DNA from 3 places in the Paenibacillus sp. FSL R7-0340 genome. Region 1 is predicted to be linked to each of the others. Evidence: riboswitches for the same ligand, from Rfam matches in the RefSeq annotation. Region 1 holds a riboswitch; each other region holds the start of a gene.
What was found. A riboswitch is a leader RNA that binds a small molecule or an ion and turns the genes downstream of it on or off. The one in region 1 is predicted to bind cobalamin.
Positions count from the first base shown of each region.

Region 2: another riboswitch for cobalamin. It lies ahead of MKX59_RS20965 (ABC transporter substrate-binding protein); the one in region 1 lies ahead of cobJ (precorrin-3B C(17)-methyltransferase).
Region 3: another riboswitch for cobalamin. It lies ahead of MKX59_RS01365 (ABC transporter substrate-binding protein); the one in region 1 lies ahead of cobJ (precorrin-3B C(17)-methyltransferase).

Region 1 covers NZ_JBBOBY010000001.1:542,994-553,901, reverse strand. Annotated here, with positions in the region: gene cobK (precorrin-6A reductase) at 13-792, opposite strand; gene MKX59_RS02450 (sirohydrochlorin chelatase) at 789-1,856, opposite strand; gene cobJ (precorrin-3B C(17)-methyltransferase) at 1,949-3,745, opposite strand; cobalamin riboswitch at 4,057-4,242, opposite strand; gene MKX59_RS02440 (LOG family protein) at 4,300-4,854, opposite strand; gene MKX59_RS02435 (uroporphyrinogen-III synthase) at 5,061-5,912, opposite strand; gene MKX59_RS02430 (GerAB/ArcD/ProY family transporter) at 6,014-7,168, opposite strand; gene MKX59_RS02425 (hypothetical protein) at 7,212-7,436, opposite strand; gene MKX59_RS02420 (Ger(x)C family spore germination protein) at 7,429-8,646, opposite strand; gene MKX59_RS02415 (spore germination protein) at 8,646-10,271, opposite strand; gene MKX59_RS02410 (hypothetical protein) at 10,451-10,789, opposite strand; gene MKX59_RS02405 (pirin family protein) at 10,805-10,908, opposite strand, start outside.
Region 2 covers NZ_JBBOBY010000001.1:4,688,397-4,699,304, reverse strand. Annotated here, with positions in the region: gene MKX59_RS21000 (aminotransferase-like domain-containing protein) at 1-270, opposite strand, end outside; gene MKX59_RS20995 (DMT family transporter) at 403-1,314, shown strand; gene MKX59_RS20990 (Cof-type HAD-IIB family hydrolase) at 1,453-2,253, opposite strand; gene MKX59_RS20985 (lipoate--protein ligase) at 2,416-3,417, opposite strand; gene cobD (threonine-phosphate decarboxylase CobD) at 3,579-4,682, shown strand; gene cbiB (adenosylcobinamide-phosphate synthase CbiB) at 4,672-5,643, shown strand; gene MKX59_RS20970 (histidine phosphatase family protein) at 5,682-6,440, shown strand; cobalamin riboswitch at 6,563-6,756, shown strand; gene MKX59_RS20965 (ABC transporter substrate-binding protein) at 6,965-7,972, shown strand; gene MKX59_RS20960 (FecCD family ABC transporter permease) at 7,969-9,015, shown strand; gene MKX59_RS20955 (ABC transporter ATP-binding protein) at 9,012-9,845, shown strand; gene cobT (nicotinate-nucleotide--dimethylbenzimidazole phosphoribosyltransferase) at 9,889-10,908, shown strand, end outside.
Region 3 covers NZ_JBBOBY010000001.1:302,499-313,406, reverse strand. Annotated here, with positions in the region: gene MKX59_RS01405 (ABC transporter ATP-binding protein) at 1-619, opposite strand, end outside; gene nikC (nickel ABC transporter permease subunit NikC) at 640-1,470, opposite strand; gene nikB (nickel ABC transporter permease subunit NikB) at 1,470-2,414, opposite strand; gene nikA (nickel ABC transporter substrate-binding protein) at 2,461-4,086, opposite strand; gene MKX59_RS01385 (ABC transporter ATP-binding protein) at 4,229-5,005, opposite strand; gene MKX59_RS01380 (ATP-binding cassette domain-containing protein) at 5,002-5,919, opposite strand; gene MKX59_RS01375 (ABC transporter permease) at 5,919-6,734, opposite strand; gene nikB (nickel ABC transporter permease) at 6,749-7,678, opposite strand; gene MKX59_RS01365 (ABC transporter substrate-binding protein) at 7,694-9,274, opposite strand; cobalamin riboswitch at 9,492-9,695, opposite strand; gene MKX59_RS01360 (hypothetical protein) at 10,052-10,366, shown strand.

The sequences.
Region 1 (10,908 bases):
TAGGCTTATGTCTTAAAGCACAGACTCCTCTTTGTCTATACGCAATGCGTCGATGACTCCGTCGAAATGATCAAATACTGTGCCAAATTCCACTTCCGGCCTGGAAATCAAAAGTACGTGAATCCCCAGCTCCAATGCAGATTGAACCTTTTCATCCACTGCTCCCGTGCGTCCGCTTTCCTTGGTGACCATCACGGTCGTGCCATAGTGCTTGTACAATGCTTCATTCATCTCGCGGGAAAAGGGTCCCTGCATGGCAATAATATTCTTTTGCTCCATGCCCAGTTCGCTACATTTCTCCATATTGTCCAAGCGCGGCAGCATGCGTGCAACCAGACGAATCTCCGGGTCTCCGAGTAAATGCTTGGTGAACGTGCCGAGCGTCTTACTGCCTGTCGTAAGCATTACAGAGCCTTTGAGTTGCTTCGCTTCTAATGCGGCCTCTTCATAGGAAGACACGATGTGGAGCAACGGATGATTGTCATATACCAGTCCCGTTCGCTCGTAGCGAATATAAGGAACTCCGGATACGCGAGCGGCTGTCATCGCATTCGCATGTGCTTCTTCTGCAAAAGGATGACTGGCATCAACGACGGCCAGTATTCCCTGCTCCCGAATCATTGCAGCCATTTCATCGGCTGTCATTCGTCCTGTACGTACGTCTAGTCCCACTTCGGACAAGCTGGCTGCCGCGCTTTCGGTTACGACCGAGGTCAATACGCTGAAGCCATTGTCACGGATTTGCAGCGCCAATTCCCGAGCGTCGCTCGTTCCGCATAGCATGAATATCATGAGCCCTTCACCTGCCCGCTTCCGTTCACTACAGATGGCGTATGTGAATGCTCGTGATGGTGATCATGGTCATCATGGCTGTGAGCATGGACATGCTCATGAGTGTGATCGTGGCTGTGTGTATGGTGATCATGATGATCGTGCTCATGTGCATGATGATGATGTTCATGGTCGTGCTCATGCTCATGATGGTGATCGTGGTCATGATCGTGGTGATGATGGTGGTGCTCCTGCGCCTCCAGACGGAACTGGCAGTTATCACAATTGGCCGTAACCTTGCCAAACAAGCCTTCCTTAGCTCGCTCCAGCACCAGTTCAATCAATTGGGGATGGAAACCAAAATATCCGCCCATCTCCACTTGTAATGTAGGGTGAGCCTCGGCAAATTCCTGGGTCATTTCTCCGATGCGCTTAATCAGCACACCCGTGAACAGAAAATAGGGAAGCACGATAATCTTTTTGGCCCCCAATCGTACACAACGCTCCAATCCATCGGGAAAAGAAGGCTGCGTCACACCGATAAAGCTGCTCTCTACCCACGTATAAGAAAGCTGCTCCCACAGCATACGGGTGATTTTGAAAAAGTCACTGTTCGCATCTGGATCGCTACTTCCGCGTCCTAACACAAGTACCGCCGTTTCTTCGTCGGATACCTCGGGAAATGCCTCTACAGCGCTATTCATTCCCGCTGGAATCGCAACCGGACGGGCCTCTTTCAAGCGGCTTTGCAGAATGCTGACGATTTTCTCGTGAACACCAATCGGGCGTCCGTATACAAATTCCACCTGCGGATATTTTGCTTTTGCCCGATCAATAGCCATCGGAATATCAATTTTGGCATGTACCGCTGCGAACAAGATAATCGGAATAAGAACGACACGCGTCGCCCCTTTCTCCACACATGTTTGCATCCCTTCAGCAATGCTGGGACGTGCCAACTCCAAGAAACAGGTTTCCACGCACATATCCGGTACCCGGTCTGCCACTGCCTGTGCAAATTCCAGCAGCTCCTGGTTCCCCTCCGGGTCCCGACTTCCATGTCCAACCAACAATATTGCATCCACTGCTGTTTTTTCCTCCTCTTTAATAGGGATAACCTGCATGACGCCCTATTTTATATATATGCTTGTATCCAGTTCATCAGGCCTTCATTCCATTAATCACCACAAACCGCATTCACTTCTACCGTTGCTGGTGCATCTTCATGCCGGAAACCCGCAACGACGCCTACACGTTTAAAAAATTTATGAAAACGCTCATTCGGATGCCCTTTTTCCTTATATTCAGCAATGACGTTCTCCACGATATCAGTAATCTGATCGCCCGGAATCCCTTCCGCTACGGGCTGAGCGGCATGAGCATTGCGACCGAATTTTTTGCCACCGAGGAAGAGGTCGTATCCTCCCTTGCGATAGACGATTCCGATATCCTCCAGCACCGCTCCATAGCAGGCCATACCGCATCCGTTCAAAGCAATACTCGTTTCCTTGGGTGCCTGTAATCCGCCAAGTACAACCTGTAGATGCTCAGCCACAGGCACAGCGTCATCCTTCTCCATATTGCAGAAGTCGCACGCCTTCACCTTAAACACATCGCCAATCGGCATGACAATGAATCGTTCATCCCGCAGCCGTCCGACCAGTTCCTCGGGGTCTGCACACGGCACGCGCAGCACGATCTGATGATCTGGCGTGTATTCCAGCTCGCCGTCATCACCCGCTACCTCGGCGAGCAGCGCCATCTGACGAGCGGTGAACTTCTTGTTTCCCACACCCGGGGAAACGCCCACCTCAAACAGCGCAGGCTTGCCAAAGCCGCCTGTCGCCATCCCGGACGCGGCCCCCGCTCCGGCCACCGCTAACGTTCCGGCGGTGCTCTCGGCGGTAGGCGCTTGCCCGCTCCAGCGAGCGTTGGCTGCGCCAGGCAGCTTGCCGCCTACAGCGAGGCGGCTTAGTGCCTCTGCCGCCAGCGATGCCGGGGCTGCGCCGGTTTGCACAGCAGTCGTTGCCTGCACGGCAGCCATCGCTTGCGGGCGTGCCTGCGTCGCAACCGCAGCGCCGCTCGCGGAGGGTCCAGCGGGCTTAGTCGGGGCTGCGCCTGCCTGCGGTGTATCCTCTTGTGCGCCCAGCGACCACGGCTCCGCTTCCGTGCGGAGACGCTGATGCGGCTTGAGTGCCTGCTCGGTCGCATCTAATGTGTATTTGCGCTGATATCCGCGCGGAGTCACGATCAAGCCGTCATACACCGTCGTCGAGGAATTGCCGATGATTACAGTCGTCAGCATCCCAATGTCATGGTTCAGCATATCTTCCAGCGTCGTTACAATAACTTGCTGACGTTCACGATAAGCACTTTTCACCAACCCGACTGGAGTTTGCGGATCGCGGTAACGCAGCAAAATGGACTGCGTCTCCACAATCTGGCGGGTACGCCGACCACTGCGCGGGTTGTATAATGCAATCACAAAATCGGCCGAAGCCGCTGCTTCTACGCGCTTCACAATCGTTTCCCATGGGGTCAGATGATCACTCAGACTGATCGTGCACGCATCATGCATAACTGGCGCCCCCAACAGTGATGCACAGGACTGAATAGCCGAGATCCCCGGTACGACTTCTACCTCAACCCCGTCCTCGCGTCGCCAGCCTTTTTGCATCAGCACCTCATACACCAGCCCTGCCATACCATAGACTCCCGCATCTCCACTGGAAATGACAGCTACCTTCTTGCCCATCTCTGCTTGGCGAACCGCCTCCTGTGCACGGCTCACTTCCTCTGTCATTCCTGTGCGTACAATCTCCTGTCCGTTCAACAACGGACGGATCAAATCAACGTAGGTATTGTAGCCGATAATGACCTCACTTTCGGCCAGCGCATCCAGCGCCCGTTTTGTGATATGTTCCATATCTCCTGGTCCAAATCCAATCACCAGCAATTTTCCTAATGGGCTCATCGTGCTCCTCCTATTCATCCTTTTCAGGGCAGCTATGCTATCTATTTCAATGATTTATGCACATCGTGTAACTCAAAAAAACCCCATCCTGCCCGGATGGGGTTTCTATGTACGCATCTCTCATCAGACGAACAAACAGCGTAAGAAGACACTATTTGTCTTCCTCCAGCCTGCCGTTGTTTTCCATCTGACTGTTTACGCTTCAAACGCTGCTGCACGTTCATATCCACGCAAACCTCTAGCCAACATGGAAAAAGCAACGTGTGCCTGATTTCCTGATTTCGTACACCCATCCTCTCCGCGAAGGTTAACGGTGCATACAGATCAAGGTAGGTCTCCTGGCTTGGCATCAACGGATTCTTTCGTCTTCCCCGTTTTTCACGAGTGACCATTTTAAAAAATCCTCTTCCTTACAGTGGCGGGACCGCTCGGGATTTGCACCCGATTCCCTGTTACCCTTTGCTCAACCGCAAAGGCACCTTGTCTGTCCGCTATTTGATTATGGGTCTTATCATAACCTTGCCTCAATCAGTTGTGCAAGCACGAAAAACGCTTTATTTCAAGTTCTCTGCTTTATTTTTTAACATATGTAGCAATTCGTCCGGGTCCGCAGAGATACTTAATAACGCTGGGTGCTCGGCCCCGGTAAACCCTTCTTGCACGCTATGACGCACCATTTCTACTAACGGGTCAAAATATCCATTCACATTCAGCAGCCCAATGGGCTTGCGATGAATCCCGATTTGCGCCCAGCACAATACCTCGAATAGCTCCTCGAAGGTTCCCAAGCCACCCGGAAGAGCGATAAACGCATCGGCCATCTCGCTCATTGCCGCTTTACGCTCATGCATGCTTGCTACCTCAATAAATTCGGTAACTCCCCGATGAATGATCTCTGCATCAAATAACAGGGTGGGCATAATGCCAGTGACCTGACCGTCACCCGCCAGCATTCCATCCGCCACCTCTCCCATCAGCCCCCTGCTAGATCCACCATAGATCAGACGGATATGATGGCGAGCCATGGCTTCCCCCAGCTTGCCTGCAGCCTCAACATATACCGATGAATGTCCAGGTCTGGACCCGGCAAATACGCAAATAGAATTCATTAACGTCTCAGCTCCTGTCCTAAGTATCATGCATCGAAACTTATTCATTATATTAGATAAACATTTTCGCTATAACAAAAATCTTTGTCGATGCATGTCCAACAAAAAAAGATAAAGACCTCGTAGGCCCTTATCTTTATTTTACTCTGTATCCCAAAATATAAGTTCATTTTTTAGCATACTGCATTTATAATTTCTATCTCATTTCAATGACCATTCACGATCTTCAGACCACAGCCATGCACCGAATCGTTATGTTCAAAATATTTACCCAACTCCACCATCATCGCGCCCATGCGCTCTTCGGTTGGAAACACGACTCGGTCAATCCCTTCTTCCACTATGGACTGTGCAGTCACCTTCCCTACGGATACAGCAATCACATCCTCACGAAAAGCTTCCAGTAAATCCTCGATTCGATTTTGCTCTCTGGCATATTGGGCCAAAAATCGGATTTGCGGACCACTTGTGAACGTAACAGCATCAACATTACGATGGATAACATCCTCCAGTAACGTCTGCAATTTTGCTTCCTCAGGTGGGATATGCTTATAAGGAAGTACCTGGCGGGTCACTGCCCCCTGCTCGTCCAGCCACTTTACCAACCGTGGAGCTGGATCGCCATGCAGTTGCAACAATACTTCCTTCCCCTTCAGATCGTATGGGGCGAAAGCTCCTGTCAATCCGATCAAACTTCCGTCCTCGTCTCGTACTGCTGGCGTAAAGCCACGCTTTTTGAGTCCATTGACCGTCTTGTAGCCCCGCGCTGCAATGTTGGAGGATTGCAGCAACTCCATAATCTGCTCGGCCACGCCCATATCCTCTGCCATATCGAACAAGGCATCCAGCCCCATACCTGTCGTGAAGATGTACCAGTCCGGAGGGTGCTTCACCCACGATACAACAGCGTTGCGCAGCTCGATATCATCCAAAAAAACGGTGCCCTGGGCCGGGCGCTGTACTGGCTCACCCCCCATCTTCACAACTAGCAGCGCCATTTCTTCTGCTTTACGGGGACCAGCAAGAGCGACTCTCTTACCTGCCATGCGTTGTGCCATTCTGTTGCCTCCCTTGTAGAAGTCGTATTTCTTTCTACCAAGTATACAATCAGAGGGGTAAAAGACAAATAAGAATTACTTTTCCGATAAATACAGTAATCTTATAAGTGGTCGTGTCCTGTTCTGCCTCCATGCTGGCTTTCTTTCTGACTACTGCTATCCCGCTCTCCGTTAGATGCCTTATCATCTCCGCCTCTCCCTTTAGATTTGGGTCGGAGCAACATCCATAGCAACAAGGGCATGATAACAAAAAAAATGATCATCACCGCGGTCCACTCCCGGCTGAAATCATAAATTTGCACGATGTTGGAGAACAGCATAAACGAACAGACGTAACCCAACAAACCTACGGGCCAAACCATCAGACTTCCCCATGCATGGGCAAACATACGCTTTACTGCCAAACTGGTAACGTACAGGTCAACCCCAATCTTCGTAAGAAAGGTCGGTACGGTCAGTGCTGCCACGAACAAGTCGAACCGATCCAGAAAGTCCGTTAGCTGCAATTGACGCACTAGTTCATAGGATGGATAAAATAGCCGGGACAAGATAGGAACACCAATAACCAACTCCGACAGCAACATCAGCATGGTCAGAAATGCGGTTCCGAGCAAATGCCCATACCACGCACTACGCCCATTATAGCTCTTCCCAGAAATCACAAAGGGAACCATCATGATATCGGCCATATATCCCAGCATGCGCCAGCTGCCCTTGATCACTCCATCTACTTCCGGATGTAAATAGGGTCTCAGTACCGAAAAATCCATATTACGCCCGAAAAAAAGCGGCATGGTCAGCAGCGTCAGAATCAACAAAGGTACAAAAATCTCGGTCATATTCACGATGGTGCTTATTCCGCCTTTGGCCATAAACGCCAGAGTCAAAAGCAAAATAAGAGATACGACAACAATCGGAGTCAGCGGCAAAAGTACAACCTCCACCAAATCCGTGATAATTCTCAAATCCCGTGCAAAAATGATCAGAAATAAAATAAGGTAGACTGCAAGCAGCATACGTCCTAGCACAGGGTGAGAGCTCACCATGGCCTGCATCAGGTCCTGATCAGGAAAACGCCGCTTGAGTCTCAACATGGCCCAGATCGGCAAGCATAGCACGATAGCTGCAATTACACAGGTCCAGTAGGCATGTTGATTCGCGTAATCTGCTGCCTGCGCCGGAGCATGTACAAGGGTAATACCGACCTCCATCAATACACCAAGCAGCACGATTTGTCTGGTTGTGAACTGTCTCATGCAGGTACATCCTCCTTTTGCCCGCAGGCATCCATTACACGATTTACAACGTAGGGGGGAGCCACATGTCAATAAAACGGGCCAGCCATGTAGCCACATAAACAGTGCTCTTCGTTGATGTTCCGTAAATCCAGACACCAATGCTAATGACATACAATACGCGTGAGATCCAGCGATTGACGGCAGGTGCATCCCTAATACTTTTGCGGTCAATCAGATACATGAAGAGCATAGCCAGCAATAAAGGTAATAGAAATACTTTATTCATTCTGGATTTGCTCCTTTTTGACCCCGAATGGTTTGGTGACCGCACCGATATTTTCAATATGCACGACCGGATCTATAGTGACCTCCACCTTGGGATACAGTTGATCCCATTGAGGTTTAATCCGTTCCCATTCATCCGGATGACTCGTAATAATAGCCCGGCCCAAACCAAGTACGTCTGAGTGATATTTTTGCTGGATCACCTTGACACCCTCTCCCAGCTCCCTCTTAATTTCCTCGGCTGTCTGCTGTTCCAGCCACTTCAAATTTTCCTCGTTGGAAATATCGAAATCCGTCTCATTTTCCTTCACATTCCCGTTACAGTTCATATGAACGGTCATGCGAATATCGTTCCCACGAATATATGGCTTGATATGGACATTATTTTCGATGAGGTGTACAGATATGTAGCCTCTACCTTTGGGAGGGTGGATAAATATTTCTGTCTCCTTGGCTTGCTCCATACCCAACAGCAGGAATCGACTGAGGTGGTTATCTATAATCCCTGTTAACCTGTCTTTCCGAAATACAGCTAGCCCATCGACCTGAATATTTGTCTTCTTGTCTTTAAGATTAGAGGGGCCATTCTTCACCAGAGACATCACCGGCACCACCGGGTCAATACCATCCAGCAGGACGGAATTTATCAGCAGCTTAACAGAACGAGGTTTTTTCATATAGGAATAGTTGAGCTCACGCACCATTTCTGCCGGATATTGCTCAATCGGGGCATCTGCCTGAAGCACTTCCATCGCTGATCCCTTCGTAATAACAACCAGGGAAGACAGACGGTTTTGCGGAATACGCGCCAGTACATCCATCATTTTGTTAATCCCTTCCCGCGCCAGCGTCTCACCGAACAGCAGCACCCGTCGATGGGAGTAATTCAGCGTTCGCGAAACCGCACGCTGTTCCTCGGTGCTTGCTCCCCGGAAGCTTGGGCCTGTTTTGGACTCCAGGTAGTAGGATTTCGTACCACTTGTACCTCCCCCTCCTCCTGTACTGCCCGAAGATCCAAGTTGTCCGGGTAAAGCGATTTGCATCGTTACCCGGTATTGATCGCCTTCTTTATCCAGACCCGTGCCCATCACAAAGGCCACATCGTTCACTTCACGGCGATCCCAGCATCCTCCCAAAAGAACAGAACAAAGCAGCAAACAACAGAGCACAGCCGCTTTACGTATTTGTTGTGTATCGGATTCGGGCTTCATCACCATCCCTCCTCGGTTGTAGGCGATCCATTCATCTTTTCCTTCGCTCGTTTGTTGTTGTCTTTACCAATCCAGGAAGGACGTTTAGTCATTTTCCACCAAGGCGCGCGAACGACGATATCCTTTTGATCCATATGTTTGTATGGGCTATATCCGCTCATATAAGGAACACCAAACGATGTTAACTTGGTTAGATGCGTAGCAATCAGCGTTGTCGCAATAATGATCCCAAACAATCCGAATAATCCCGCCATCAGCATAATTGGAAATCGTAGCAGACGAACCGTGATGGCAAAGTTAAAACGCGGGATGGTAAACGACGCAATACCTGTGAGCGACACAATAATGACCATCGGGGCCGATACAATCCCTGCTTGTACAGAGGCCTGACCGATGACTAGCGCTCCAAGGATACTGACAGCCTGACCGACCGTTTTGGGGAGACGAATCCCCGCTTCTCGTAACGCTTCAAAGGAAATTTCCATCATTAGTGCTTCCACCAAAGCGGGGAAAGGGATAGACTCACGCGCTGCCGCAATACTCAAAATAAGCGTCGTCGGCAGCATATCATGATGATAGGTCGTCACCGCTACATATAATGCAGGCAGAAAGAGAGCCAATATGAGAAAAAGAAAACGAATCCAGCGCACCATATTACTGATAAAAAAGCGCTCGTAATAGTCTTCGCTCGCTTGCATCATCTGCCACATCGTGACTGGCCCAATCAGGGCAAAGGGCGTTCCGTCTACAAAAATAGCAAAACGTCCTTCCAATAATTGCGCAGTGACGGTATCCGGGCGTTCGGTGTATTCCATTTGCGGAAACGGCGAAAACGGGTGATCCTCAATCAGTTCCTCAATATATCCAGTCTCCAGAACACCATCAATTTTAATATCGCTAAGCCTTTTTTTAACATCCTCCACCAGTTTTGGATCTATGATCCCTTCAATATAAGTAAGGACGACGCTCGTTTGAGTTTCTGTTCCGATGGTCATGCTGTACATCTTGAGCTTGGAGGTTTTCAATTTGAAACGTAACAGTGCCGTATTGACGCGAAGTGTCTCTGTGAATCCTTCACGCGGTCCACGAATAACCGATTCGGTCTGCGGTTCCTCCACTCCACGGCGGACACCCCCCTTGGCGCTAAAAATATACGCACGAGGCGTGCCATCTACAAACAAGGCGGCATTGCCGTCCAGTATCGCTGCCGATACCATCTTCCATTCGTCCATCGTTTTGGTCTGGGACATGGAGATACGAGTTTCATCCAGCGGCTCCAATTTGCCGTTCACTTCAGGGTCCTTGAGCATCATGCCCAGAATGACAGGCCGCAGAATATGGTCCTGCAAATCCTCCGATTTTACCGTACCTTCAAAATAAGCCAATAACCCTTTGCGTTCAGGGGAAATCATGAGCTCTCGATAGACGATATCAGAGCAATCCTTGAAAATATCACGCAAAGCAATCAAATTGTCTTCCACACTGCTACGCAGCGGCTGTTCCAGCCATGAAGACTCAGGCAGTCCTTTAGGCACATTGAAATTTCGTGTCTTGCGGTCTGCGGCTGGAATCGCTCGCCGGCTCCACGGTGGCTTCGGCAACTTGGGAAAGCGCCCTTTCTTCATCGTTATTCCCCCTTTACGAATGAGCCGAACAGATAATATGACATATAGGATGTACCAGCCTGCAAAGGATTATGTATCCAATGAACTCAACATGTTGAACAGATAACAAAAAGACCCTGCACTGATGCAGGGCCTTCGAAAATCCATTATAAATCTGGAAATTTATGATAAAGGAATGATTAATCTCCCCAATACTCCTCGGGATGGTATTCAATCTCAGAACTAGCTTTGAACGTAAGCTCATCTGTCTGATCATGATATTCCACGCTTTCCGGGGTGACGTAATACCAATGCTTCACCACGGGTCCATCGTCTACCGGCGTTACAAAACGAAATACGTTCAACTCCCCGCTATAACGCACAATCGCCTCCGCCGTCTCATGCGGCAGTCCTTGAAGCGTAAAGCGAAACACGCCGTCCGCCGATTCCAAATGGCAATCGAAAACCTGCTTGCGGCTGTCAGCAAAGCTACGTCCCGTGACGGCATGCTTGATCAGCCATGTTTCCTGCTGCGCCATTGTGCGCACCTCCTTTTAGGGCAAATCAATCAACATATAAAAAACAGAATCTTCTGCTTTCAGTGAGAGCTTCGGCTCCTGCTCAATACGAGCGGAATCGCGTCCTTGCAGAATATGTT
Region 2 (10,908 bases), 4.1 Mb from region 1:
TGCATGCCCAGTCGCTTGGGAAGCATGAACGTAATATCCTGATTTGTCTTTTACATAGACCAGTCCCCGTTGCTTCAACTCCTGATATGCCCGGAAAACAGTTAGCCGATGTACACCCAGCTCCTGAGCCAAGCTTCGTACGGACGGCAGCTTCATGTCTGTTTGCCAATCCCCGCGATCAATCCGCACAGTTACATAATGGATAACCTGCTCATACAGCTTTAAGGCATGATCGGCTGGAAAGAGTAGTTCGCTGTTGTTCTTACCCATGCTGTCCACGCTCCTTTCTGTGTATTGTACTATATAGCACTTTAAAAACGTATACAACTGTTCTGTAGTTATACATCTGTTCTGTTCGTCCCCCTGTATGCTTAAAAGCAACTGAAGGGAGAGGGACGTATCATGATAGGTATCGCGTTTACAGTAATGTGTCTTATTTTTGGCACAACGTTTTTGGCCATAAAAGTGGGAGTGGAAGCCGGACTTCCACCATTCCTATCGGCAGGTGTACGTTTTTTCGCGGCAGGGGCGATATTGTTCATTGCTATGAAGCTGACCGGAAAAGTACGATGGTCGTTATTATGGCGTAAGGAAATGTTGCTGATTGGAGCAGGAACGACCTTCGGTACATTTTCAGCCTTGTATTGGGCAGAGCAATATGTCAGCTCGGGGATCGGAGCTATTTTGTCAGCTACCGGGCCGATGATGATCGTCATTTTGCAATCTGTACTGCTACGGCAAAAAACGTCACGGATTACGGTCGTTGGCTGCATGATCAGCTTTCTTGGTGTGGTACTGGTTGTGCTGCCCGGATTGGCGGTTCAGATCAGTGGTCTGTGGCTGGCGGGATGCCTTGTCATTTTGCTGGGGGAGCTGTGTTATTCCGGGGGAGCTCTTTATTCCAAGCGAGTGATGGATGTATTTCGTGAAACGAACCCAATTGCCCTGAATGCGGCGCAAATGATCCATGGGGGATGGATGCTGCTGTTACTGTCTGCGATCACGGAACCGTGGAGTTCTGAGGGGTGGCAGTACCTTCCTGCCATGGGGTCTTTACTTTATCTGATCCTGTTTGGTTCAATGATTGCACATACACTGTTCTACTGGCTCATGGAGCGTACAAATCCCCTGTTTCCGACGACGTGGCTGTATATATCACCGCCGATTGCGGTGGGCTTGGGAGCGTTGTTGTATGGAGAGCATGTAAGCTGGTGGATGCTGGCTGGGGTGCTGCTCATTGTGACCGGACTAATCCTTATGAACAATGGAATTATCCGTCTGGTGAACAGGCGCAAGGTACGTTCTGCTGCCTGATATTTTATAGCGGTCAGGTTATTATATGATCTGACAGAAAAGGCCTCCAAACTGTCGTATGTTACTGATCATGCGACGTTTGGAGGCTTTGTTGTTGTATTACTTTATTTAAGTATTATGGGAGCAGGCACTTTTTGCTTATTCAACATTGAGTACGAATTTGTCGATGGCGTGTTTTACACCGTCTTCGTTATTGCTACGAGTGATGTAATCAGCCAGCTTTTTCAAATCAGGAATGGCATTCTCCATCGCTATGCCGAGACCAGCACATTCAAGCATTTCATGGTCGTTCCAAGAGTCGCCGATAGCAATCGTTTCCGACAGTTCACAGCCAAAATGGTTTGCAAGGAAGGTAAGCGCATGGCCCTTGGTGCCTTCATGATGCATAATTTCCAGAAAATGAGGCTTGGATTTTGTAATGTGAACTTCATTGCCAAGCAGTTCGCGAAGTTCAGGAATTAATTCATCCAACACTTCCGGCTCGTCGATGATCAGCAGTTTAGGAGCCGGTTGCTCTATAACTTTACTGAATACAGGCTCTACAAAATATTCCGTGTTGTTCAGTTCTGTGTAATCTTTGATTTTCTGATTATCTTCACGTGTGTACAATTTGTCATCTATATACGTTTGCAGATGCAGATTGCGTTCTACGCAGAATTCATACAGGCGACGTGCAGCCACGAGTGGAACATAACGCTCATACAGCACGTTTTCGTCCAGCAGGTTTTTAACCAAAGCTCCTTGGTACGTAATGATTGGCACGTTCAAACCAGTCTGACGAGCAATTTTATGTGCAGAGGCATAAGCTCGTCCAGTAGCGAGGGTAACCACCACACCTTTCGCTACAGCAGCTTCTAATGCCTGTTGTGTCGCTGGTGTAACTTCTTTCTGGTCGTTAATGAGTGTATCATCAATATCAATGGCAATTAATTTATACATATCGGTATTCTCTCCTTTATCTCTATCATGGGGCAATGTTAAAATTGTATCTTATAATATTCAAAATGACAATATCGCAATGAAAAGGGGACGGCCCCTATAAGAGCCTGTCCCCTTATAACCACTGAAGTATTGGCTTGAAACGATGGGAAAAAGTAACGGTTAGTCTTCCAAAAATACAAGTCCAACAAAATCGTCCAGCTCAATATTACCAAAATAGTGCTTCAAATCGAGAGAGGATAAGGCTTGACGTACCTCACCTTCATCATAGCGCTTGCCACGCAGGATATTTTCAATATCAGCAACGTCACCCACGCCGAAGAAATCCCCATAGATTTTAATATCACGGACATAGCCTTCCTTAAGATCCATGCGGATATCAATAATGCCGACCGGAAATTTACGTGTGTGCTTGATATTGCTCTCGGGGGATAGACCGTAGTTCCAATCCCACGATTGGTAGCGTTCTTTGGATATTTCATGGATTTTGGCCCAATCGGTATCGGTGAGCTTATATTGAGGTACCTGATCCAATTCTGCACCGAATATGAAACGCAGCAGTTCCTCGCGAAATTGCTCTATGGTCATCTCACTGTCCATCAGTTCGCTGATGTTAGCCACGCGACTGCGGACGGATTTAGTGCTTTTGGATTTGAATTTTTCGGGATTAGCATGCAACGATGCAGCCACATTGTCCAGATTCAGGTTAAACATCAATGTACCGTGGCTGAACATCCGTCCGCGTGTGGCAAATTGGGCGTTTCCTGAAATTTTACGTTCTCCGACCTGTAGATCGTTGCGGCCTGTCATTTCAGCTTCTACTCCCATTTGGCGCAGGGCATCAATAACAGGTTGCGTAAATTTGAGGAAATTATGAAAGGACTCCCCGTTATCCTTGGTAATAAAGCTGAAATTTAAATTACCGAGGTCATGATATACAGCCCCACCGCCGGACAGGCGACGAACGACTTGAATATTGTTATCTCTAACAAACTCGGCGTTGATTTCTTCAATAGTATTTTGATGCTTGCCTATAATAATAGAAGGCTCATTAATATAAAACAGCAAATAGCTGTCATCCAGCGGTAGATGCTTGAGCGCGTATTCCTCAATAGCAAGATTAATGGCTGGATCGTGTATGCCCTGGTTGTCGATGAACAGCATGTCCATTCCTCCGTATATAAACTGTGTAATTTATGTGTGCCTCCTTCTATTGTAACCCAAGTGAGCCATGTACACAAAAGCTCATTTGCATTGACGGGACGCAAAAAGCAGCCTCATAATGGAGCTAAATGATTGGGAACGGCCGGAAAGGATGAGAGGTAATGATAGAGGTTTACGGTCATGGCGGTGACAGGGAAACAGCTGCGGCGACATTCGGCGGGGCTGCTGCTGATTTTGTAGATTTTAGTGCAAATATTAATCCGCTTGGTCCACCGCCGGAGGTGCTTGAGGCGCTGCAACACTCATTTGACACTGTGATTCGCTATCCAGACCCCGGGCATCGGAATTTTAAAAATATGCTCGCACGGCGACTGCATGTTCCACCGGAGTCGCTAAGTATCGGAAACGGAGCGGCTGAAAGTATGGCGCTCCTGCTATTGGGACTGGCTCCTAAGCGTGTGGGTACAGTGGAGCCGTGTTTTTCAGAATATGCGGAGCTGGCTGGCAAATTCGGAGCTGAGGTCAACCGGGTGTACGGGAAGGCCTCGCTTCAATGGAAGGCGGACGTGGAGGACATCCTTCAGCTCATGGAGCAGGTAGATATTTTGTTTCTTGGGCAGCCGAATAATCCAAACGGTGTGCAATATGGTAAGCAGGAGCTGTGCGAACTGGCAGAAGCGGCTGGCAAAACGGGTACCGTGCTGGTGGTGGATGAAGCATTCATTGATTTTATCCCGCTGGAACGGCGAATCTCACTACTGCCTGTGCTGGATCGTTATCCTCATGTGATTTTGATCCGGTCAATGACCAAATTTTATGCCATTCCTGGCTTGCGATTGGGCTATGCGATTGCTCATCCAGATTATATCCGGCGAATGACGGCCAAACAGGTGACCTGGAGTGTGAATGGATTGGCGTTGCTGGCTGGGGAGGCGTGTTTGAGAAGTGGGCAAGCATATGAGCACCAAACACAGGAGCTGATTGCTACGGAGCGCAACCGCCTGTTGACCGCCTTGGCGGAATGGGGCTGCGGTGTCGTTCCCGGCGAAGCCAATTACGTGCTGGCAAGGGCGCCGGGTACGTGGAGCGCATCGGCGATTCAGCAGGCGCTTGGACAACGCGGAATTCTTATACGTAGCTGTGCTATGTATCCGGGACTGACGACGAGCCATTTTCGAATTGCGGTCAAGGATGCAGAAGCCAACGACAGGCTGCTGTCTGTATTGGGTGAAGTGCTGGAGGAGGAGCAGCGGCGTGACAGTTAGCTTGATTATCCTGGCAGCCTATCTTTTGGACAGGCTGATCGGTGACCCGAGGTGGTTGCCACATCCAGTCATCGGTATGGGATATGCCATTTCAGCATTGGAAAAAGCGATTCGCCGCCAGGCCCGAAGTGACCGGGGGTTGAAACGTGCGGGTATACTGCTTCCACTCATTGTGGCGGGAGGCTCCTTTACGCTCGCCTGGGCGCTATTGCACTTGCTTGCCTGGATTCATCCGTGGTTGTCTGTCGGCGTAGAAATGGTGCTGATTGCGACCACGATTGCTTCCAAAGGACTAAAGGACGCAGGAATGGCAGTATACCGAGCGTTGCAGGCGGATGACCTGGCTGCGGCACGGCGGGAGCTGGGCATGATAGTTGGGCGAGATACGCAACAGCTTGATGAGCCTGAGATTGTACGCGGTACCGTCGAAACGGTCGCTGAAAATATCGTGGACGCGATTATTTCCCCGCTTTTTTATGCCTTGATCGGGGGAGCACCCTTGGCGCTGGCTTATCGTGCTGTGAATACGCTCGATTCCATGGTTGGCTACAAAAATGAAAAGTATCTGCATTTAGGCTGGGCTTCAGCACGTCTGGATGATGTCGCTAACTACATTCCGGCACGCCTGACAGCGGCAATGCTTGTGGTAGCGGCGTGGATGTACAAGCGAGATGCTGCAAGAAGCTGGCGCACAGTCAAGCGAGACGCTCGTCTGCACCCAAGCCCGAACAGTGGCTTCCCGGAATCGGCTGTTGCCGGTGCACTGGGGATTCGTCTTGGAGGCTATAATGTGTATCATGGCGTGCGCTCCTTTCGTGCATACATGGGCGATTGGATACGACCGCTAGAGTCGAAAGATATACGGCATACGATCCAGTTGATGTTCGCCGTGTCCAGTATGTTTGTAGGATTGTGTTTGTTAGGAGCCGCAGGTTGTTTTGCCTTGGGATGGGTGCGGTGAGGAGTGACACACTGAATAATGATCGAGCAGGAAGTGACATGATCTTGAAACAAGATATAGCAGCAAAAAGGACAGTAGAATACGCACAAAGTCCGAACTCACAGGAGGATAAGGTGCCGTATGATGCTAAAGAAGATCTGCATTGGGACATGGAACTCGTGTTAGTTCGTCACGGCACAACCTTATGGAACAAGGAACGTCGATATCTAGGACACTCCGACTTAGGTTTGCTACCGGGAGCAGAGCAGGAATTAAAGCCTTTGCAAGAAAAATTGCAAGGGCAGTCCTTTGCTCGAATCTATTGCAGCGATTTAATGCGATGTCGCCAGACCTTGCAGATCATTGTGCCGGAATCAGAATTGACGTCTGGAGGTTCCCTATCTACTACGTCTCCTATGATGGAACCACGTCTGCGAGAGCTTCATTTTGGTGAGTGGGATGGAAAAACGTATGACATGCTCAAGGATGTGTCGTTGTATCGCGCTTGGATTGATGAGCCGCAACGGATAACCCCTCCTGGAGGAGAGTCTTGGGCAGATTTTGTGAATCGTCTACGGAAATTTCTTGACTCTCTGTATGAATGGCGTGTTGCTATGGAAGTTCAACCCATGGATTTGACTGCTGCGCCACCCTCTGTTTTGGTCGTTACGCATGGTGGCGTAATTCGTCAGTTAGCTTGCATGCTGATACCGGGCCATGATTTTTGGAGTTTGAATCCGAAGCCGGGAGAAGCATTTAGGATTCAATTGAGGCTGGCAGGACGGCACAATTACATAGCAGAAATGCTTCCTCATTAGGTTAGACACCAGCGGATAAAGAGGCTGTTTGGGTTGTAAGCCGCCTCTTTTTAACCTATAATCATCAAGTAAAAGAACGGCTTGACTACCACTACATCAAATATCCAGCAGACGAGGTCGGCGCAGCGTGATGAAACTATGGTTTCCCTTGCCTGCGCTGTTAAAAGGGAAGTCGGTGTGAGTCCGGCGCGGTCCCGCCACTGTAAATGGAAACATGCCCGTTAGTCCTGCTTTATGTGCTACTAAGCATATGAAAGAATTTCAGGACATGCATTTTACCATAAGTCAGGATACCTGCCCGTCCGCCTGTCACCATAATCCTTCGAGGAAAGGATGACGTGTTCGCAGTGACTGTCCATGCGGAAAGAAGCTGCCGCCTGCGCACGATCTGCGCTAACGTAACCCCTGTGTCCTGATATGAGGATGCGGGGTTTTTTTGATAGGAAAAGAAGGCTGGATTTAGAAGATATCTGATGATGTTCAAGTAACGCTCTTAACGATTTTTTTATGAAGGGGTGCAAATCATGGCAGGAAAAAAAATAAAGGTTTGGACAACAGGTCTATTGGTTCTGATTTTGGCAGTTGTGCTGAGTGCATGTGGAGCTAATGGGAAAAATGCTGAAAATAAAGAGAACCAGACTTCTTCACAGCAGCCGGGACAGACCGTAACCGCACAAGAGCCTCCGGGCAAAACAGTTTACCCACTCACAGTTAAGGATGCAACAGGACAGGAATTTACATTCAAAAAAGCGCCGGATAAAATCGTTTCCGTCTCCCCGGCAGAAACCGAGGCGCTGTTCGCCATCGGGCTGGATAAGGAAATTGTCGGTGTCTCCGACTACTCTGATTACCCAGAAGCAGCTACGAAAAAGCCTAAAGTGGGCGGTATTATGAAACCGAACGAAGAGGCGATCATTGCTGCTAACCCGGAAGTCGTTTTTGCAGGGATATCACTTAGTGAACAGGCTACGACCAAGCTGCGCGATATGGGAATTATGATTTTTAAAACGGAACCGAAGACAGTTGAAGATGTCATGGCTAACATCGAATTGTATGGGAAAATCACCGATCATCAGAAAGAAGCGAGAGCGGTGACTGACAAGATGAGAGCAGATGTAGCTGAAGTGAAAGAAGGAATTAAAAATATCGGTAAAGGGCAGAAGCTGCGGGTATACGTCGAGTTTTCACCAGGCTGGACAGTTGGTAAAGGCGAGTTTATGGACGAGCTGATCACGTTAGCGGGCGGCGAAAATGTAGGTGCCACGCAGAAGGGGTGGTACCAAATTAGTGAGGAAAATATTATTGCTGCGAACCCTGACGTGATTTTGTACAGCAAAAGTGTCAAGGACGACAAAACTGGTCAAACGCTCGGCGAAATCATTAAAGCTCGCAGTGGATGGGATCAAATATCGGCTGTTCGCCACAACCGGGTATTTGCCGTGGATGATAATTTGATTAGTCGTCCGGGTCCACGCGTAACGGAAGGTCTCAAGGAAGTGGCCAAGGGCGTGTATCCTGAAATTTTCAAATGAACCGTAAACTGATCGGCTTTGGAGGAACAGGTCTTGTCCTGCTGTTACTGACGCTACTGTTCTGTCTTGGCATCGGCTCGGCCAAGCTTCCGGTCAGCCAGATCACGGGCATTCTGGTTAACCACCTTCCATGGTTAGGCGATACGTTTACACCGGATTGGAATACATCCTCAGAGCAAATTATTTTGAAGGTCAGATTGCCACGAGTGTTACTGGGAATGTTGGTAGGAGCAGCGCTGGCGCTGGCGGGAGCCGGATTTCAGGGTGTGCTGCGTAATCCTTTGGCTGATCCGTATACACTGGGGGTATCCTCGGGGGCTTCGGTAGGAGCGGCAGTACTGATTTATTGGGGCCTTCAATTTTCATTTGTTGGCATATGGACGCTGCCGCTAGTGGCATTTACGACCGGAATGCTGACGCTGTGGATGGTGCTGACGTTGGCACGGGAAGGTGGAAAAATTCCGACACAAAGTCTCATTTTGTCGGGTGTGGTGATGCAATCCTTTCTGGGGGCGGTTGTTTCCTTTCTGACAGCCATGTCGAAGGAGACGGTCAATGAAATATTGTACTGGACGATGGGAAGTCTTAGCCTGCGCGGTTGGTCATATACAGGAATCCTTTTACCTTATGTGGTCATAGGACTGGTATTTCTATGGAACCGGGCACGTGTGCTGAATATTTTGGCTTTGGGTGAACGTCAGGCGGCTCACATGGGAGTTCATGTAGATGCGACGAAGCTATCTGTTCTGATCATTTCCACGCTGCTGACAGCAGCCGCTGTCTCGGTATGTGGAGTGATTGGCTTTGTGGGACTCGTTGTACCGCATATCATTCGTCTGGTGACAGGGCCTGATTACCGGATGATTGTTCCATTATCTGCGCTCGGTGGAGCTATTTTTATGGCTTGGGCAGATACGGCGGCTCGCACGTTGTTAGCCCCCACGGAAATTCCTCTGGGCGTGATGACGGCCTTTGTTGGGGCACCGTTCTTCGCATATCTCCTGTACCGGAACAAGAAGCTGCGCAGGGGGGAAATGCTGTGACAGAACAAAGTGAATCACAGAAGGTACATGATCGGGCGTTAGAGGTAGCGGGTCTAACACGTGCCTATGGAGAGTTCCATGCGTTAAAGAATATAAGCTGGAGCGTCGACGAAGGAACTTGGTGGGGGATTATTGGTCCGAACGGCAGTGGAAAATCCACCTTGCTGCATTTGCTTTCCGGTGTAGATCAGCCAACTTCGGGAAACGTTCATATCTATGGCAAAAAGGTCGGTAGCTACAGCAGAAAAGAGCTTTCCCGACTCATAGCCGTACTCCAACAGGAAGGGCTTCCTCCAGTGGGATACACCGTCAGGGAAGTCGTAGAAATGGGACGTTTTCCTCATCAGGACTGGCTAGGCAGGGAAAAGGGTGTTGATGTGGAGGCGATCACGGATCGCGTGCTAGAGCGATTGGGTCTTACCACGCTGGCGGACAGAGCATTGGACCGCTTGAGTGGGGGACAGCGACAGCGTGTAGCTTTGGCAAAAGTAATGGTGCAGGAGCCACGAATATTGCTGCTGGACGAGCCTACGACCTATCTGGACTTGCGCTATCAGCTTGAATTTATGGAACTGCTGGCAGATTGGCGCCAAGAAACGGGTGTGACGATCATTGCGGTCTTGCATGATCTTAACTTGACAGCCCAATTTTGCGAAGATTTGCTTGTACTCAAAGATGGAATGGTTGAAGGATTGGGAGCTTCATCGAAGTTATTAACCGAGGATCGGATTCGACGAGTATACGGTGTTGAGCCTGTGATGCTTCCGCATCCCGATAGCGGTGTGCCGCAGCTCTTGCTGCGCAGGAGTGCTTCGGATACAGCAGATTAAATAAACGATGAAACACACTTAAAAAGAGCAGGGAGTGGAAGTTATGAACAACAAGCTGCGTCAGCTGATCGATAGCATTGCCCAGCCGGATGTGGTGGCGGCCTCGGCAGCTTCATCCCATTTGGACCAATTAACAAAGCCACCGGGAAGTCTTGGAAAGTTGGAAAGTGTGGCCATCAAGCTAGCAGGAATTACAGGAGTGGACAAGCCTGAATTTGATCGTAAAACGGTTATGGTCATGGCTGCGGATCACGGTGTGTGTGAAGAGGGAGTCAGTGCCTTTCCGGCTGAGGTTACACAGCAAATGCTGTATAACATGCTGTCAGGTGGCGCGGCAATTAATGTGCTGGCACGCCATGCGGGCGCAGATGTCAAGGTGGTAGATGTTGGCGTGAATGCGGATGTCGCTCACGTGAATCTGGTGGACCGTAAGGTACGCATGGGTACTTCGAATATAGCTAAAGGGCCAGCGATGCTGCGTACGGAAGCGGAACAGGCGGTTTTGGCCGGAGCTGAAGCCGTAGCAGAAGCGGTCAAAGGTGGCACACGGCTATTCGTTACCGGAGAGCTGGGCATCGGGAATACGACAGCCAGCGCTGCGGTCGTATGTGCTCTCACCGGACTGGAGCCGGAAGTTATCGTAGGCCGGGGGACGGGTGTAGATATGGCTGGGCTTACCCGTAAAATATCGGTTGTCTGCCGCGCATTGGACGTGAACCAGCCAGATGCAAATGATGCGCTCGACGTGCTCACTAAGGTCGGCGGTCTGGAGATTGCCGCCTTGGCAGGAGTCATCCTCGGGGCAGCCGCACATCGCTGTCCAGTCGTGTTGGACGGCTTTATTTCAGGCGCAGCCGCCCTCGCAGCGCGTGCACTTGCGCCTGCAAGCGCTGCGTACATGCTTGCTTCGCATGCCTCGGACGAGCGCGGGCACGCGGCGGTGCTCCGCCAGCTCATGCTGGAGCCCATGCTTCATTTGGACATGCGGCTCGGGGAGGGCACAGGCGGTGCGCTTAGCTTGCACCTGATTGATGCGGCGTGCCGCATTATGCGCGAAATGGCG
Region 3 (10,908 bases), 240 kb from region 1:
ATTCCGTACGCAAGCGATCCAGCTCTCTTAGCACCTGTAGCTGATTGACCACATCGAGCGCCGTCGTTGGTTCATCCGCAATAACTACTGCTGGCCGCAGGCACATGGAAATGGCGATCATGACCCGTTGCAACATCCCGCCGCTCAACTGAAACGAATACCGCTTCATCAGCTTGGCCGGATCGGGCAGATTCATATTTTCCAGAGCCGTTATGGCAAGTTCATGGGCCTGTCGTTTGGTTAATCCGGTGTGCGTGCGGACCGTTTCCATAAACTGAGCTCCGATCGTATACACTGGCGTAAAAGCGCTCATCGGATTTTGCATAATAAACGCGATTTCCTTGCCCCGAATACGGCGCATCTCCTCGGCCACCATTCCGTTCAGCTCACGCCCGTTCAGACGGACACTACCTTCCACGTCCATCGTCTGGCGATCCAGCAGTTGGAGCAACGCTTTACAGGTTACCGTTTTGCCGCTTCCACTCTCGCCGACAAGACCCAGTACCTGTCCCTTTTTCAGCTCAAAATGAGTTGGCTCCAGCAGAGATACCGCCCCGGCACCGGTTTTGAGCTTCACCTGTAAGCCGCTGACCTCCAGCACCTTCTCCCTGTCGTCCATCGTTGTAACTCACTCCCGTTTTACTGACGTTTGGCAATTCCGTATCGGTCGGACAGCGCCTCCCCCAATATATTGAAGGCCATCACCACCACCAGAATCATAACCCCCGGATAGATCATTAATTCCGGATGACTGCGAATGTATCCCGTTCCCTCATGAATCATCGCTCCCCATTCGGGGGTCGGCGGCTGAATGCCTAGACCAAGGAACGACAACGCGGAAATATCCATGATCGCCCAACCCATTTCCAGTGTACCAATGACCACAATCGGCCGCAGCACATTCGGAATAATATGCCGCCGGATAATGGCCCCTGAGGAGGACCCGCTAATCCTTGCAGCAGCTATAAAATTCCGTTCTTTCAGACTGACGACCATATTGCGGCACATTCTGGCATAATACACCCACTGCACCATCATCAAGGCAAGCAGCACCTGCATGAGGCCCGGTCCAAAAATACCGACAATGCCCAGCACAAGCACCAAATTCGGAAACGCCATAATACCTTCGCAAAACCGCATCAACACACTATCGACCCAGCCACCTACATAACCTGCAAGCGACCCGACCACAACGCCGATGCTAAGCGAGGACAGGAAAATTAATGTCGCAAAGCCGAGGGAAATCCGCGCTCCATACAGCAACCGGGATAAATTGCACCGACCCAAATGATCGGTCCCCAGCCAGTATTCTTTCGAAGGTCCCTCCAGCTTGTGCAGTAAATTGACTTTAACCGGATCATGGGGAGCCAGCCAAGGAGCTAGCGCCATAATGATAAAAAGAGCAGCCAGTACGACAGAGCAGACCACGATTACCTTTTGACCTTTGAACATTGTACGCAACCTTATCATCACTGCTCTGCTCGTCCCTTCGATGAAATTCGGGGGTCCATATACAAATGCACCAGATCAACGAGCAAATTGCATACGATGAACAGGCATGCCGCCAAAAACACATAGCATTGTATGACGGGAATATCCCGGTTAAAAATCGCTTCCACAAAATAACGGCCAAACCCGGGCCATGAAAACACCTGCTCCACAATAATTGTTCCGGTCAGAAGCTTGCCCAGATTCATACCCAGACTTGTAATCAGTGGAGCAATGGCAATTTTCAGTACATGCTTGAGCATGATCACCCGCTCACGAATCCCTCTAGTTCTGGCATACTGCACATACGTTTCCTGAAGCTGCTCCAACACACTGGAACGCAGCAGGCGCGTATATAAAGCAATCAGAACCAGCGACAGGGTCAAAGTGGGCAACACCAGATGTTGCCACGTTCCTCGCCCCTCTACAGGGAGCCAATCCAATCGGACAGAGAAAAAGAAGATTAACAAATATCCCAGCCAGAACTGGGGTATAGACGCGCCAAAATATGAAATTCCTCGACTAAGCATGTCGATCCATCCATTTTTACGCATCGCCGCCAGCACGCCCAGTGGAATACTCACCACAATAGATAGCACCATACTGCTCACAGCCAATTCAAAAGTGGCGGGCAGCCGAACCTTGACCTCATCCCACACCGGCTTGTTGGTCAGATACGAAGTACCAAAGTCCAATTGACTGATTCTTTGAAGTGTATGCATATACTGCGTCAGCAAAGGCTGATCCAGCCCGAACTCATGTCTTTTCTGCTCCAGAATCTCTGGAGTAGGATAAATATGAGCAGCCGTCAAATAGGCCTCGGCCGGATCAACTGGTGAAATATGAATCAGTGCAAAGGTAACGAGGGTGGCAAAGAGAACAATAGGAATGACCGCTACCATTCGCTTCCCGATATAGCTGATCATGAGTTGTCCTCCTATCCTGTAAACTACCGTTACCTATCGGCTTCAGCTACTTTCCGATTTCAATTCCCTCAAACGGATTTTCATCCCGATTAGCCGGGAATACAAAGTTTGTAATCTTTTTCTGGTACACTGCCGTTTTCTTAATATAAGAAATAGGCACAATGGCAGATTGCTCCTGAAGCGTCTTCAGAATCGAAGCATACAGCTCTTGACGCTTGGTTTCATCTGTCGATGAGAGCGCTTCGTGTACTTGCTGATCCAGATCTTTCTTCATCGGAAGGGCACTCAGCACCTCGGAAATTCCGAAGCTCTTCTTGGAAATGACATTAATAAAGGAGTGCGGATCATAAGGCGCACCATAGTTGTACCAGAAGTACAGATCAAACTGGTTGGATCTAAGGCGCTTGATTTGAACCGTCAGCTCCAGTCCGGTCAGGTTCACTTTGACACCCAATTCTCCCCATTCAGCCTGAATGGTTTCAGCCATCGCCTTTTGGATCGGATCAGTCTTATCAAAAATCAGCTCAAAATCCAGCTGTTGTCCGTCTTTTTCCCGTACTGTACCGCCTGCGGGCAGCTTCCAGCCAGCCTCATCCAGCAACGATTTGGATTTTTCCACATCATAGCCAACAGGCTGTAAGTTTACATTCGTATACGGATAGTTTTTGGATAAAACCGTATCCGCTGTTTCCTCCAGCCCCGAGGTTACACCTTCCACCATTGCCTGCTTGTTAAAGCCATGCTGGAGTGCCAGACGTACCCGAAGGTCTGCCAGCTTGGGATTGGATGAGTTGAGTAACAGGCTTCTTGTACCTACAGGCTCGGACAGCGTGGTAACATACTGATTCGTGTCGCGAAGCTGTTTGAAAGCATCCAGACTAATGACACCCTCTCCATAAATCAGATCCAGGTCGCCTTTTTCAAAGGCCATTACACGGGTTTCGCCATCGGGAATGATTTTTACCGTAATTTTATCCACCTTCGGTGCAGTACCCCAATAGTTCGGATTACGCTTAAAGGTTGCATATTCATCTTGCTTGTATTCATCCAGCATCCAAGGTCCTGTACCTACAGGTTTCTTGATTCCTTTGGACGTATCTCCATCATCCGGGAACCCAGCTTCACCCAGAAAACGGAACGGGCGAACGACAGACAAATCCTGAAGCACTGGGTAGTATGGCTCTTTGAGCGTCATTCGGAAGGTGCTGTCATCTACAGCTTCAGTTTTGTCGAGAACGCCTACTATACCAAGCCAGCTGTGCGTTTTCTCATTTTTCATAATAGCGTCAAAGTTCTTTTTGACAATGGTCGCATTAAATAGCGTTCCATCCGAAAATTTCACACCTTTGCGCAGCTTAAACGTATATATTTTGCCGTCCTTGGAAATAGTCCAGGATTCAGCCAAAGCAGGCTCCAGCTTGCCTCCTTGCTTGTAGCTGACTAACGGCTCATAGACCATGGATTGTGCAAAAAGTTGGGAAGGATTGTATACGTGAGGATTCATCGTACCAATGTCACGCGGCCACGATAGCGTGATCGACTTTTCATTGGCAGCTCCGTCAGTAGAGGTGGATGCAGGGGTTTTTTCCTGCTTCGCGCAGCCCAAAACAACGGATAATAAGAGGAGCGCCACCAACATAAGGGTGGCAGTCTTGCGGTGTCGAACGGACATCAATGTATTTCCCCTTTTCTATATATGTGATAATGATTATCATAATCATATTTAGAATAGGTACCACGTTCTATTTTGTCAACAATATTCGACAAGCAATCCTCTTATTTATTTTAAATTTGTATAATATTAAATTTATGGCTTAATTCTCCAACGCTTGAAACAGAGTACGCGTGTACTCATGCTGTAACAAGTCTTCATCCCATTCCTTAAAGATTTCCACGATCTCCCCCTGAACCATGACGGCAACTCGATCACAAAACTGGCGAGTAGATTGGAGATCGTGAGTGATGAATAGGTAGGACAACTGACGTTCCATCTGCATTCTTTTGAGCATGTCCAGTACAGAAGACTGCGTTGTCGTATCCAGATTGGCGATCGATTCATCGAACAAGATAATATCCGGCTCCACCGCCAACGCTCGGGCAATACATACCCGCTGTTTTTGCCCGCCACTCAGCTGTGCTGGGTATTTTTCCAGACTGTCAGCCTCCAATCCTACTGATTCCAATAGAGACAGACAAATATCCAGCGCCTGCGCTTTTCGCTCAGGAAAATAGTTGTGGATCGGCTCCATTAAAATATCTCGAATGGTCATACGAGGATGCAATGAGGAGGACGAATCCTGTGCAACCAACTGGATTCGCTTGTACAGCTGAACGTCCTTCGTCTTTTCGAAATGTATAGGCTGATGATCCAGCCAAATCTCCCCTGAGGTCAACGACTCCAGCCCTAGAATACATTGTGCCAGCGTGCTTTTGCCACTTCCACTTTCTCCAACCAATCCAAGACACTCCCCCTGCCGTAACTCCAGACTCACCTTCTTCACGGCCTGCTCGCTATCTTGCGTGCTGAACCAGCCTTTTCTCCGTTTGCGGACAGGGTATGCTTTGGTCACATTCTTCAATTCCAGCATCACTGGTGCATCCTTCCTTCCGGGCTCATCTCCAACACTCGATCTGCTATGCGGCTCATACCTTGGCGATCATGTGAAATCAACAATATGGTGAGATCAAAGTCTTCTCTCAATTGTTGCAACAATGCCAAAACCTTGTCGCGGTTGATAACATCCAACGCCGTAGTAGGCTCGTCGGCAATAAAGAGGCTCGGACCGGAGCTTAACATTGCAGCCAGCAGCACCCTTTGACACATGCCTCCGCTTAGTTCAAAAGGATATGACGACAAAATATGCTCAGGATCTGCAAACCCAACCTTGCGGAGCAGAGAGCGCAAATAGGCCTCCCGCACTGGAGTAGCGCCTCCTCTGGCTATCTCCGTGGCACGACTCAGCATCTGCCGCATCCGTGGCAGCACGCCCAGTGGGTGGACTTGCTTCGGTGCAGTGTGGGATGGGGCTGCATCAGCGTGCCCCGGCTCCATCTGGTCGTGCGGCATCCAACGCCGCCCGTACAGTCTAAGCGTATCCATCAGCTGGGCGCGGACAGTCCGGATCGGATTCAACCCGCTCAGCGATTGTTGAATGAGCAGGGCAATATCCTCTCGGCGCAGCCTTTGCCAGCGCCGTTCCTGGAACGGGAGAATGTCTTCCCCGTTATAGTAGATACGCCCTTGCGTAACACCGATACCTGGCTCCAGCATGCCTGCGATTGCGTGTGCGGTCAGACTCTTGCCGCATCCGCTCGGTCCGGTCAGGGCCACAATCTCCCCTGAATATATGGAAAAGCTCACATCCCGCAGCAGTGGTTTGCTCCCACTTCCGCTTGCTCCTACGCCTGTGCGGCAGATTTCCAAATGTTCCACGTGTAACAACGGTTTTCGCCCTGCCACTTGTTCTATCGTATCCTTGCCCCCAAGGGCTATTTGATCTCCCACTATTTGGCCGCCCCCTTTTCCGAAAAGCGGTCGCCCAAAAGCTGGCAGGCAAGTACGAATAGCATAATCGCCAAGCCCGGGAAAATCATGACATGCGGAGCCACCTGAAAATATGAGGTTGCATCATGCAGCATCACGCCCCACTCTGGCTTGGGCGGCTGTACACCCAGTCCAAGAAAGGATAGCCCCGCGATCATCAGCACCACGCGTCCGATATCCCATACCGTATAAACCAACAACTGCGGCAACGCTTGTGGCAATACATAACGTCTCAGTATACGCGCGTGTGAATTGCCGGATAAACGGGCATACCGAACGTAGTCCTCCTGACAGGCTTTTTGAACCAGACTACGGATATACCGGACATAACCCGCCCACCGTACCGCAATAATCGCAAGGGTCATGTTAACAAAACCCGGGCCCAAAATGCCCACAATTGCCACCGTTAAAATAATATCAGGAAAAGCCAGTACGCCGTCGATTCCCCGCATAATCAGCTGATCCACGCGTCCGCGCACATAACCAATGAGCAACCCTATAGGTAGACTGAAGCACAGCGTAGCTACAGTAATTGCACATGCGATTAGCACGCTCGTCCGAATCCCGTAAATTAGCCGTGACAACACATCCCGACCCAGATGATCCGTACCGAAAGGATATTTCCGACTGGGTGGTGCCAGACGGTTCAAAAGATCCACTTGAAGAGGATCATGAGGAGCGACCCATGTAGCCAATAACCCAAGCAGCACGATCAGACCAAAAAGTACGCCTCCTGCCAGCAAGCTCCCTTGAAAGGAAAGCCGTATCTTTTTCATTTTCAGCTTCCCCCTTAACGCAAACGTAGCCTCGGATCTATCGCCGTCTGGACCAAATCCACCAAACACTGAACACCTACAATTAAAAATACGGCAAAAATAACATACCCCTGAATCACAGGATAATCTCGCTGGGTAATCGCATCTATAAAATACTTGCCTAACCCCGGCCATGAAAAAATGGTCTCGACGATGACATTACCTGCCAACATAAATGATAGATTGGTACCTAGCAGTGTAATCATAGGCAGAACCGCATGCTTAAATATCTCAAAAAACAGGATATGCATACGTGAAAAGCCTCGAGCCTTCGCTGCTTTCACAAAATTCCGGTCACCCAGCTCCAGCATTTGAGCGCGCAGTACACGGGCTTGCACCGCTCCCAAACCTGCGCCAAGAGTCAGCGCTGGGAGCACTAGATGTGTCCAGTCCTCCCTTCCCATGGATGGGAGCCAGCCCAAGCGAACGGAGAATAGATAGATCAACAGAAAACCAAGCCAAAAAGAGGGAATCGACGATCCCAGCAGGGCAAACAGCCTGCCCAGACGATCCAGTGGGCCGCTGATTTTTAGCGAGGCAGCCAGTCCCAGCCCCAGCGTAAGCACCGTCATGACGGCAAAGCCCGCAGCAGCTAGCTCCACAGTAGCAGGCAGTCTGTTCCATAGTTCGGCTAGCACGGATTCCTTGGATACATACGAGGTGCCCCAATGCCCCGTGAACACATCTCGCAGCCAGTTCACATATTGAATATGAAGCGGCTCGTTTAAGCCCAGTTCCTGCCGTAGCGTCGTCAACGCCTCCTCAGAGGCAGGGACATTATGCGCGGTGAGCAAAATAGTAGCAGGGTCACCAGGAGCGAGCCGCATCAGTACAAAAGTCAGCGTGGATACAACGAATACAATGATGAGCAGCTGCGCCACACGTTCCAGTATAAAACGAATCATAGGATACGCAGCTCGTTATTCCGTAATATCAGATTGCGCTGTAATGTAGTAATACTCGATCGGATGGGGTGTAAAACCCTCCACCCCTTTTTTCACACCAAACACATTATCAGGATGCACAATGAACGACTGTGGCAAATCCGCATTGATGATATCCAGCGCTTGTAGTGTCACAGCATTACGCTGCGCTGTATCCTTCGCCAGCTTCAAGCTGTTAAGAATACTCTCTAGCGGTTTGGAACTATACCGGCTTACATTGGCTTCGCTTTTCGAAGAATAAAACATGTCCATAAAATATTGCGGCTCTCCTGTATGAGCAGTAAGCATGCTGTACATTGCAAAATCCCAATCGTTTTTGGTCAACGCCTCGTCGATATTTTCCACCTTGCGAATCTTGACCTGGATTCCCTCTTTCAGCAATTGGCTTTGGATGACCTCAGCCATAACGGAGAGCTCTGGACGCTGAGGGAAAGTCAGCAGTGTAACCTCGAACGGCTTGCCTTGCTTAGTCCATGTCCCTTGGGCGTCTTTCTGCCAGCCATCCTTCGTCAACAGCTGCTCTGCCGTTCCGTTCAGCGCTTTACGCTCAACTTTACCGAAGGGAAGAATGCTCGGGAACGGACTGCTTGCTTCCGTACCGAAGCCCCTCATGACGGCGCTCACAATCGATGTGCGTGGAATCAGGCTGTCCACCACCTTACGGTTCGCCGCATCCTTGAATACTGGCGATTCCATATTGTACACGATCATATGGGTGCGCAAGGAGGGAGCCGACAGCACTTGTAGCTTGTCGTTCTTTTTCAGTACCTCTGCGTTATCAACCGGAATATCCGTCGCCACGTCCACCTCGCCGGATTGCAGCGCCATCAGGCGCGAATTCCCATCCGTAATGAACTTCATCGTCGCTTCAGCCAGTCGTGCCTTCTCGCCCCAATATCCGTCATAACGCTCTACGACCAAGGATTGGTCCTTGTTGAATGCTTTGATTTTAAAGGCGCCTGTCATCGCTGGGTAGCTCTGCTCATCTTTCATCGATGCCACATCCAGTACAATCGTCGATGGATCAGCTAGATTGGACACCAGCGCCGCGTTCGGCTGGTTTGTCGTGATTTTCAAAGCCAGCGGGCCGCTTACATCAATGGACTTCACATTCAGTAAATCCTTCGCCAGATGGCTTTTCTCGATAGAGCGCAGCAAAGACGCTTTTACACCTGCTGCATCCATACTCTTTCCATCATGAAAAGTGACTTTATCCTGCAAGCTGAACGTCCAAACTGTAGGACTATCCTGCTTCCACTCCTTTGCCAGCCAAGCCACAGGCTCCAGCTTTTCATTCAAACGTACCAGTGTCTCACCTGCACCGGATCGCATCACATCCCAGCTATTATCTCCGTGCGGGTCAACGCCTGACGGTTTCCATGTATACGCCATTACCAGCTTTTTATCTGTCGCTGTTTGTTGTGCTGACGCGTTTTCACCCTTGCCGGAGCTATCCGACGTCTTATTGCTGGCACATCCCGAAAGAGCCATAACTGCCAGCAGCAGCATCACCCCTGTACATATCAACCATGAACGCCTGCTACGATTGCTAATCATTCAATGAATCCCCCTCTATCTTGTAAAATCATATAAACCTAACGCAAAACGCGAAAAAAGCATTCCGGACCACTTGATCAGCAGTCAGAAATGCTTTCATTATAAAATGTCAAAACTCACCTCGAAGCCAACTCCAAAAACATAGAAGGGATCGGATCGGTTTCAGACATTCCGTATGCAGCACGCCTAACCACCTCCCCAGCATCCCGTGGGTCTGACAGTGATGTCAAAACAGGCAGGTCTCCTGACTCCAGGCGCATCTTTCAGGCCTTCCCGGTTCTTCACAGTTCCAGTGGCTGTTCTGAAAGCTCCAGCAGTATCCTGCTGATGCCTGTATACAGTGGCGGGTCCGTGTCGGAATCTACCGAACTTCCCTTTTAAGTGAACACGCTCAACAACCATCTACATGGTCTCAACAAAACCTCGTACATAGAGTCGTCCGGCTCACACCTGTTTTCTTCCTTTATTTCTTTCCATTACGATCTTATTTTGTTGTCACAGGCTTGTCAATAAATGCTGCACAATAATTTAAATTTGAACGATGTGGCGAGAATGAAGGTGATGTCTATTCATTGCGTGCACGAAATGACGGGCATTCCGTCTCCCTCATGATGTCCCGAAAACTGTACCAGACTACTTAATGAATCTAAAAGAACGAAAATTTAGCAGCGAGATTGCAGATCAATTTGTACAAGCTATTAAAAAAGATACATTATTCCAAAGGCCTGAAAAAGCAGTTGGTTATTCCTTCTCCAAAAAATTGAGGAAGAAAAAAATTTGAAAAGCGACAAAACCAAAGAGTTGATCGGAAATTTAGTGAGCAAACCTTGTGGAATTTCTATTATAAGGATAACAGCATTGGGGGCAGCTACCAAACAAAAGAACTATATTGTTGATTCTTCTCAGACAGCCTTTGAGACAAATTTAACTATTAGAGAATTTACCCGTAAAACATTCCTTAGTGATTTAGAGAATGAGTTTGAAAAGCCTCCGGTGATTAGCCGGGGGCTTAATTTGTTAACTGACCATTTCCTGACAAGCCATGTCAGCGTGCCGTTTAGGTGCCTAGCAGTCAAGTTATTTTTTAGCTAGTAAGTGAGCGAAGCGAGGGATCTTGCAGGTCGTTCACAGCGTCGTACTGTAAACCAGGACGAAGCGACGGCTTGCTTTTACGCTCGAAAAGTTGTGGAGCTAAAGAGTTTTGTACGAACAACCAAACGGGGAGGCACTTGCTATTAAACCGTCAGTTAATAAAAGGACCGTTGCGATCAATACGGCTCTCTTCTATCTCATTTTAAATTTTATCCATTAAATAAAATTATTTACAAACATAAAATTTACAGGTAATATTTACTTATTCCTTCTTATGGATAAAAAAACAATTGTATACACGACTCCAGAGAGGAGACTTAGTAAAAATGAGGTTGATAATGTTCTGAAAATAAAAGTAGATGCGGACACTGTGTAAAGTTGCAATGAGCCGTTAAGCGAAGAAGTTGTCGTCGTTGGTCCTTGAATAAAGGAATAATATATTCCTACCAAAAAACCGTAAGACAAATACTTAAACAGATTTTTTTCAAATTTACTCATTTCTTAGCCCCCAATAATATTTTTCGAAGAGGAGAATTTTAATA